One region of the Agrobacterium sp. 22-3639C2 genome, then DNA from elsewhere that is predicted to be linked to it. Evidence: riboswitches for the same ligand, from Rfam matches in the RefSeq annotation. Region 1 holds a riboswitch; the other holds the start of a gene.
The links. A riboswitch is a leader RNA that binds a small molecule or an ion and turns the genes downstream of it on or off. The one in region 1 is predicted to bind cobalamin.
Positions count from the first base shown of each region.

Region 1 (4,066 bases):
GCGCCGTGACCGGGAACGGCAAAACGCAGCGCGTCGAGTTCCTCACTCCATTCGGCTGCGTCCTGCATGGATTTAAGCCTGCTGGAAGCGCTTCAGGAAAAACGCGCTCAATGTTCCGAGCAAGGCCCAGAAGACAAAGCTGGTCACGGTGGCGGCGACGATGAACTGTCGTTCCAGCGGCAGCGGTGCCAGCGCATGTTCACCTTCCGGCGGCAGGGGCGCGCCCACCACATGTGGAGCAACGATCAACACCAGTGCGAGCACGATTGCCCAGGGTTCGCGCCGGAATGCGATCAGCGCAATGCCGCCTGCGGTCGCGGCAACCGTCGAAAGCCACCAGATTTGACGCGCCTCAAGCGCGGCCGCCGGGCTGCCCGGCAGTTCCGGCGGCAGGCCGATCATCGGCGCAAGCATGACGGCGGCAAAACCGGCCACACCCCACAAAAGGCCTTCGCGCCAGCCGGCATCGGTGCCACGCAGCGAGATGAGGCCGGTCAGCACCAGCGCATAACCGATGGCGGTCAGCACGTTGGCGGCGACCGTATAGGCGGTGCGCTCGAAGCCGTCGGCCGGAGACCAGGCTTCCTCATTATGTTCGTGCGCGGGAACGGCAGCGCCGGTCGTGGCCGGAGCATCATGGCTGTGGGGCGCTTCGCCACCGGCATTTTCATAGGTTTCCGCCTTCAGGATCAGCGGCGTGGTGCCGAAAGCCTGCATGGCCGAAACGGCGAAGCCGCCAACGATGCCGACGAGGACGGCGGTAAAAACGATATTGCGAAAGAACGACATGCTTTCCCCCTCAATGGCAAGGGAAAGCATTGGCATGACGTGTGTCATGCGCGGCGTTGTGAACGGCTTCCACATGCGAAAAGCCGACAAAACCGACGACGAACAGACCAAGCACGATCGCCGTCAGCGATTGCGCGAAGCTGCCCGTTTTTGCCGAAACGGCGGCATTTGCCGTATTCTGGTTGATGGACATGGTGACCCCTCTTACGGCGCGACCCCGCGCCTTTAGACGCGGCGGAACGGCAAAACGCCGTGCAGCCGCATGCGATACACTTCACCACGGGGATACGAGACTGACACAGGGCGGCACGTTCAAGCACCACCACCCTGAAATTCCGCTCTTCCGGACACCCCGCCGGCATGGACATTTCCGTGATGGCAGGTCTCCTGGCTTACGGGTCAAAACCTGAAACACCTTCCCGGCATTGCCCTCGTCCATATCCGGCGAGATGCTTACCAGTGGCATTTCGTTTCAGGCTCTCCGCTCACAGTTGCGGGGGCAGCCACGAATGAGGATGTCTCCCTATCGTGTTCCCTTTTCACCTTCCGGAACGCCCGGAAGGAACCATCACAGGATCGTTATCCGATGGGTGTGGGTGGGAGTCAATGGCAGGCCGGCGTGAGAATTGCGCGCCGCGGCTGGATGCCGGATCAAGTCCGGCATGACGGCAAAGGGCTACCGTGCCGGGATGGCCTTCAGATAGGCGGCGATCGCATTGCGGTCTTCGGCCGTCAGATGCGCCATATTCTGCTGCACCTTGACCATGGAGCCGCCGACGCTGTCGAATTCCGGGGTGAAGCCGGTTTCCAGATAGTTGGCAATATCGGCCGCCTCCCAGCTTCCGACGCTCTGCGAGCCGGGGGTGATATCGGGAATCCGGCCCTCGCCTTCGGGATTTGGACCACCGGCCAGCCATTTGCCATCGAGAAAACCGCCAAGCGCATTGCGCGGCGTGTGACATTCGCCGCAATGGCCCGGGCCTTCCACCAGATATTGGCCGCGCAGCAATTCGGCATTGGCATCGGCAAGCTCGACGCGGGGTGGCGCGGATGTATCGAAATAGAGGAATTTCCAGCCGCCCAATGCCATGCGCATGTTGAAGGGGAACGGCAGTTCATGATCCGGCGCGTCATTCTGGCTGGCGGGCAGAACCCGCAAATAACCGAAGAGGTCGTTGATGTCCTTCTGCGTCATGCGGGCATAGGAGGCGTAAGGGAAGGACGGATAGAGATGTTCGCCGTTCTTGCCGACGCCGCGCGTCATCGCATCGCCGAATTCCGAAAGCGTCCAGCCGCCAATGCCATGCTGCGGATCGGAGGAAATATTGGGCACATGGAAGGTGCCGAAGGGGCTTTTCAACGCTTGCCCGCCCGAAAGCGTCAAAAGCGCATCGCCCTTGGCATCTGGTGCCGCATGGCAACTTGCGCAGCCGCCCGCCCAGAACAGCGTTTCGCCATTGGCAAGGTCCGGCTCGCCAAGGCTCACCCAGTGGCTGGGTGCCTGACGCACAGGCGCGGTGACCCAGGCGAAAATGCCGAAACCGGCAATGGCCGCCACCGCGATCCCGCCCGCGAGCTTCGTCCAAATGGAGGCCATGACCCCTCTCCCCATTATCACCTGATGAGATCAGGCATCATTCCCGCTGAAAAAAACGCCGCCGGGAAGCGGCGTTCTTAATAGGATCACTTCTTCAGACGGTAGGTCTGGTGGCACGCACCACAATCGGCACCGAGGGTCTGCATGGCGGCGGTGACGCCTGCCTGATCGGCGGGAAGGCTGGCGAGGACCTTGTCCGCATCGGCACCGAGCTTGGCGGCCTTGGACTTGAAGTCATCGAAATTTTCCCAGATCGCGGGTGCCGCAGCACTGCCGGTCTCGCTGCCCGGGGGAAACTGGTCGGGGAAAGCCTTGGCGTTGGTGCTGATGGTCGTCACGGCAGCCTTTACGGCTTCGGCGTCATAAGGCTTCTGGCCCTTGGAGATGGCAGCAAGCGCCCCCATGGAGCCGCCGATCTGCTTCATCATGCCTTCACGTTTTTCGACTTCGCCGGCAGCGTAGACCGCTCCGGCGCAAAGACAGCCGAAAAGCATGGCCGCCGCGATGGTTTTCAGTTTCATACACTCTCTCCTTGATTCCGGCAGATGCCGAACGCGCGATAACGGCGCGAGGATGCCCTTTCCGCATGGCGAAAAGAAGTCACATTGCAGTGAATTTCCCCAAGAAAACAGAAGTCTAGGAGAGTGCTTCCCAAAGCGTAACCAGGGCTGCGGCAATCAGCATGAAACCGGCGGCGCGGCCGATGAAAATCGTCGCGGCAGGCGAGGAAACGAGCCATGCCCGGCTTTTATCCGCCGTCAGCGCCAGAGCGCCATAGACCGTGAACTGCGTGATGGCCACCATCGCGCCCATTACCAGACCCTGCATCCAGATTGGACCATAGTCGGGTTTGAGGAATTGCGGATAGATCGCCATCATGAAGAGATAGGCTTTCGGATTGGAAAGGCAGGTGAGAACGGCCCGCCAGAACGCCTTTCTGACAGAGGCGCTCGCCTGCGCCTCATCGCCATTGACGGTGATGGCGCTGCGCATCAGGCCGACGCCGATCCAGACCATGTAAGCGGCGCCGGCGACCAGCAGCGGCAGGAACAGCGACGGCATCCAGGCGGCAAGCATGCCGACGCCCAACGCACCGTAAAGTGAATGCACCATGCCGCCGGCGCTCATGCCGCTTGCGGCGGAAAGCCCGGTTCTTTTGCCACCCGTCAACGCACTTGCCAGCACGAACAGCATATCCATGCCCGGCAGGATGATGATGCCGAACAGGACCAGAAAGAAAAGCCAGCGATTTTCGGCGTAACTCATGTCAGTATCTCCCAAAACAGTTTTCGACACATTCGGGAAAACTCATGTTTCTCAATGTGTTTTGCTGCTTATAGGAAAAGCCAACTGACAGCGTTGTGTCAGTTGCGTTGAGAAACCACCGGGAAAAACGGCAATGCGCAAGGCATCGAGACTGTTCGAGATCATCCAGATCCTGCGGGTGGCGCGCAGGCCGATCACCGCGCAGACCATTGCCGAGGCACTGGAAGTCACGGTGCGCTCGGTCTATCGCGATATTTCGGCCCTTCAGACCATGCGCGTGCCGATCGAAGGCGAACGCGGCGTCGGTTACATCCTGCGTCCCGGCTTCAACCTGCCGCCGCTGATGTTTTCCATCGAGGAGACGGAGGCGATCGTGCTTGCGCTCGCCATGGTCGCGCGCACGGGCGATACTGA
Region 1 is NZ_JBNWDB010000003.1:104,353-108,418, forward strand. It holds gene ACQZ6D_RS13470 (hypothetical protein) at 1-68, opposite strand, end outside; gene ACQZ6D_RS13475 (CbtA family protein) at 73-789, opposite strand; gene ACQZ6D_RS13480 (CbtB domain-containing protein) at 800-982, opposite strand; cobalamin riboswitch at 1,150-1,374, opposite strand; gene ACQZ6D_RS13485 (c-type cytochrome) at 1,466-2,386, opposite strand; gene ACQZ6D_RS13490 (c-type cytochrome) at 2,473-2,907, opposite strand; gene ACQZ6D_RS13495 (LysE family translocator) at 3,023-3,652, opposite strand; gene ACQZ6D_RS13500 (helix-turn-helix transcriptional regulator) at 3,786-4,066, shown strand, end outside.

Region 2 (4,066 bases), on a different contig from region 1:
CTCGATTTCCGTGCGCAGGCCGAACAATGCCAGAAAATGTGTCCGGGTACGCAGACGGAGCTTTATTTCCACTCCATGACGGAGCAGGAAACGGCTGACATGGTCTCGGCTGAAACAGGAAAGCCCTATAAGGACCTGCCGACCGCCTTTGCCTATCGAAATGCCTCAACCAAAGCCCCAGGCTGCGCCTGCAACATGGCCGCCTATCACGAGGAGATGAAGCAGCAGGAGGCTGCGCGGCCGGAAGCTGAGAAACCCTATTCAAGCATCACGACCATTCCATCACCGCAAGGTGACACCTCCAAAAAACCCACCGAACTGCAGCAGGCCGCAAAGCCGCCGGAACAACCGGTTCCGGAACGCGACTATGACCCGAACAACAGCAGGGTCCGCGTCATCGGCCCTAAATTCCTGCCCGACCAGACAGGCCGGATCGACCTGAAGAACCCGGCGCTGAAGGGCATTCAGCCGCAGCAATAGCTCCCATCAAGCACGCGGTATGGAGTTGGCAACGCTCTATCTCACTCACAAGGCGGTCGCGTGTTCTCTTTACCGCCCGCCCCAGCGATTGCGAAACACCAGCTCCTCCAGCGGCACGCGCTGCCGCCAACCCTTCACCGCCAGTTCCGGCTCGGTATAAAGTGTATCGACGCGGCCGAGGCATAGCCAGGCGACGATCTCGATGTGGTCCGGGATTTCCAGAATGGTCCGAATGTCGCTATCGTGGAAAATGCTGACCCAGCCGACGCCGATGCCTTCGGCGCGCGCTGCAAGCCAGAGGTTCTGGATGGCGCAGACGGTGGAATAGACATCGGTGCGCGGATTGTGGGTGCGGCCCAGCACCACCTTGCCGCCACGCGTCGGATCGCAGGTGACGCAGATGCTGAGCGGCGCCTTGCGGATGCCCTCAAGCTTGAGGCTGCGGTAAAGCGCCTGCTGCTCCCCCTCGAACATCGCCGCCGCCTCGCCATTGGCGCGGCTGAAGGCAACCCAGGCTGCCTGCCTGACCGCACCGTCAGTGACGAGCGTGAAATTCCACGGCTGCATGAAACCGACCGAGGGCGCGGAATGCGCCGCCTTCAGCAGGCGCTCGACCACATCTTCCGGCAATGGATCCGGAAGGAACTGGTCGCGCACATCACGGCGGGTTTCGATGGCACGGTAGATCGCCTCTCGCTCCCCCTCGGAAAACGGGTAGGCGGGCGAAAGCGCGTGATCGAATGCATTTGCGTCGAGCGAACTGGTCGCGAGTGGATCGGTCGGCATCGTCTATCCCCAACAATGCTGGCGCGCCGCCACGAAAACCGGCTCCGGTTTTCGCCTGCACGACGCGCTGCTGCAACAACCTGCCGCCGTCCACGCGGTCTGGTCTATCCTGTCAGGCCGGTCTTCTGACTCGGCTTCATCCGCCCACTTTCGCCTTCCCGAATGGATTCAGTGGCATCAAGAAAAAGGGCATCCGCCTCACAGCGCTGGGCACGTTCCGGTCTTGCACCGGATTCCCGATTCTCCCGCCCTAAAGGGCAGGCACCTGACGAAGAAGCTTATGAGCAACAAAGATTGCAAATACAAGTATCTTGCGCAGCGATGCGGCAATGTGACCGTGGCCACCTCACCGGCGTATTGCGGCCTTCAGCCGCCGCGCAGACGCGCGCCAGCTGAAGCACCCCTACCGCATCACCCAACGGGAAAATACCGCACATAAGCGAACTCATCCCCGTCCGGTGACCAGTTGGGGGAATTCATCGTTCCCTGCCCGCCGAAAAGGTCAAACAGCGTTTCGGCATTGCCGCCATCCATATCCATCAGCCGCACGCGCACGTTGAGGTCGCGCGGATGGTCGAAGACATCGGCGTCGTAGGAGACGAAGACGACCTTGTCACCGCTGGGGGACGGATGCGGGAACCAGTCGCCATAGGCGCTGTCGGTGATACGCTCGACGGCCGAGCCATCCACCCGCACGCGCCAGATCTGCATCTGGCCGGTGCGGCTGGAGTTGAAATAGATCCATTCTCCATCCGGCGAATAATCCGGCCCGTCATTGCGGCCCTCACCATGGGTAAGGCGTGTCTCAACACCGCTGTCTATGTCCATGGAATAAATATCGAAAACCTGATCGCGAATGCCGCAATAGGCGAAACCTTTCCCGTCCGGCGACCAGCCGTGCCAGTAGGACGGAAGGTTCTTAGTCATCAGACGCGGCGTTCCGCCCGTCGAAGGCAGCAGATAGATGGCACTCTTGCCGAACTCCACCTTGTCGGAAATGGCATAAAGCGAACCGTCAGGCGAAATGCCGTGGTCATTGTTGCAGATTGTCGCAAAGCCGGTATCGACCTTTTCCGGCGAAGGGTCGCCGGCAAGTGACAGGCGATAAAGCAGACCGTCGCAGTTCAGAAGCAGGTATTTCCCGTCCGGCGACCAGTTCGGAGCCTCGAACAGCTCCGGCGTCTGCCAGACCACCCGCATCTGCCGAGTGCGGATGTTGAAGATTTCGATGGAACTGCGCATGCTGCCTCCCGGGCCTGTCGATCGTCTGGCGTGGAGCGTTGAATGGCACAAACATTCCGTTTGCATCCGCCACCGCCGTGATTATGATCCTATTGCCGCAGGCACCGCCCTGCAAATTCAAATAGGAAAAAACAGCAGCGTTCCGGCACCGCCCGCTCCCCTGCCCGTTTCTCCCAGATCCGAGGTTCCGCGATGAACACCATCGCCGTTCACGGCATCCGCTTCGGTCGGATCGCCGCAATGCTTCCTGTCAAGAATATCGAGAAGGCCCATGACTTTTATGTCCGTGTGCTGGGCTTCGAAAAGACCTTCGAAAACGGCAACCCTGTCGGTTTCATGATCCTGAAACAAGGTAATGCCGAGTTGCACCTGACATTGCAGTCGACGCACAAACCGGCCCCCTTCAATGTGGCGCATATGCTGGTCAGCGACGCCGGCGCGCTGCACGCGCTTTGCAAAAGCCACGGGCTTCGCATCATCAAAAGTCTGCAGGACAAGGATTATGGCCTGCGGGCCTTCGTTTTCGAAGACCCGGATGGTAACCGCATCGATGTGGGGCAGGTTATTTAACGAGATAGGGAGACGGCGCGGCGTGTCCGCGCCGTTGGAGGAAAAGGATGCTTCTTCGCCATCGATATTTGGCGAAGCCGCAGCATCCGCACTCCATCACCCCGAACTAGATTCGGGGTCCAGCAAGCTCCCTCCATGCCCTCCTTCGACTACCTGTCCCTGAACCGGTTGGTAATCGGATAACGGCGATCGCGGCCGAAGTTCTTCTTGGTGATCTTCACCCCGGGCGCGGATTGGCGGCGTTTGTATTCGGCGAGATAGAGCAGATGCTCGATCCGGTGCACCGTCGCGATATCATGGCCACGCGCGAGGATTTCCTCGACCGACATTTCCTTTTCCACCAGGCACTCCAGAATATCGTCCAGCACCGGATAGGGCGGCAGCGAATCCTGGTCTGTCTGGTTGGGTCGCAATTCGGCGGATGGCGCCTTGGAGATGATATTGGCGGGGATCACTTCGCCGGACGGCCCGAGCGCGCCCGGCGGCACATGGGAATTGCGCCAACTGGAGATGGCGTAGACCTGCATCTTGTAGAGGTCCTTGATGGGATTGAAACCGCCATTCATGTCGCCATAAAGCGTCGCATACCCCACCGACATTTCCGACTTGTTGCCTGTTGTCACCACCATCGAGCCGAACTTGTTGGAAACAGCCATGAGAATGGTGCCGCGTGTACGGCTCTGCAGGTTTTCTTCGGTAATGCCTTCCTCCGTGCCCTCGAACATTTCCGAAAGCGCCGACAGGAACCCATCCACCGGTTCGGCAATGGGCACGATATCGTAACGGCAGCCAAGCGCCCTGGCGCAATCGGCTGCGTCCTTCAGCGAATCCTCGGAGGTGTAACAATAGGGCAGCATGATGCAGCGCACCCGCTCTTCGCCCAGCACATCAACAGCAAGCGCAGCGCAGATCGCCGAATCGATACCGCCGGAAAGGCCGAGAACCACGCTCTTGAAGCCGTTCTTGTTGACGTAATCGCGAAAGCCCA
Region 2 is NZ_JBNWDB010000001.1:619,715-623,780, forward strand. It holds gene ACQZ6D_RS03050 (DUF2865 domain-containing protein) at 1-480, shown strand, start outside; gene bluB (5,6-dimethylbenzimidazole synthase) at 550-1,266, opposite strand; cobalamin riboswitch at 1,365-1,550, opposite strand; gene ACQZ6D_RS03060 (TolB family protein) at 1,678-2,508, opposite strand; gene ACQZ6D_RS03065 (VOC family protein) at 2,701-3,078, shown strand; gene ACQZ6D_RS03070 (NAD+ synthase) at 3,228-4,066, opposite strand, start outside.
Region 2: linked by a shared signal. The riboswitch ahead of bluB (5,6-dimethylbenzimidazole synthase) and the one ahead of ACQZ6D_RS13480 (CbtB domain-containing protein) in region 1 are both predicted to bind cobalamin.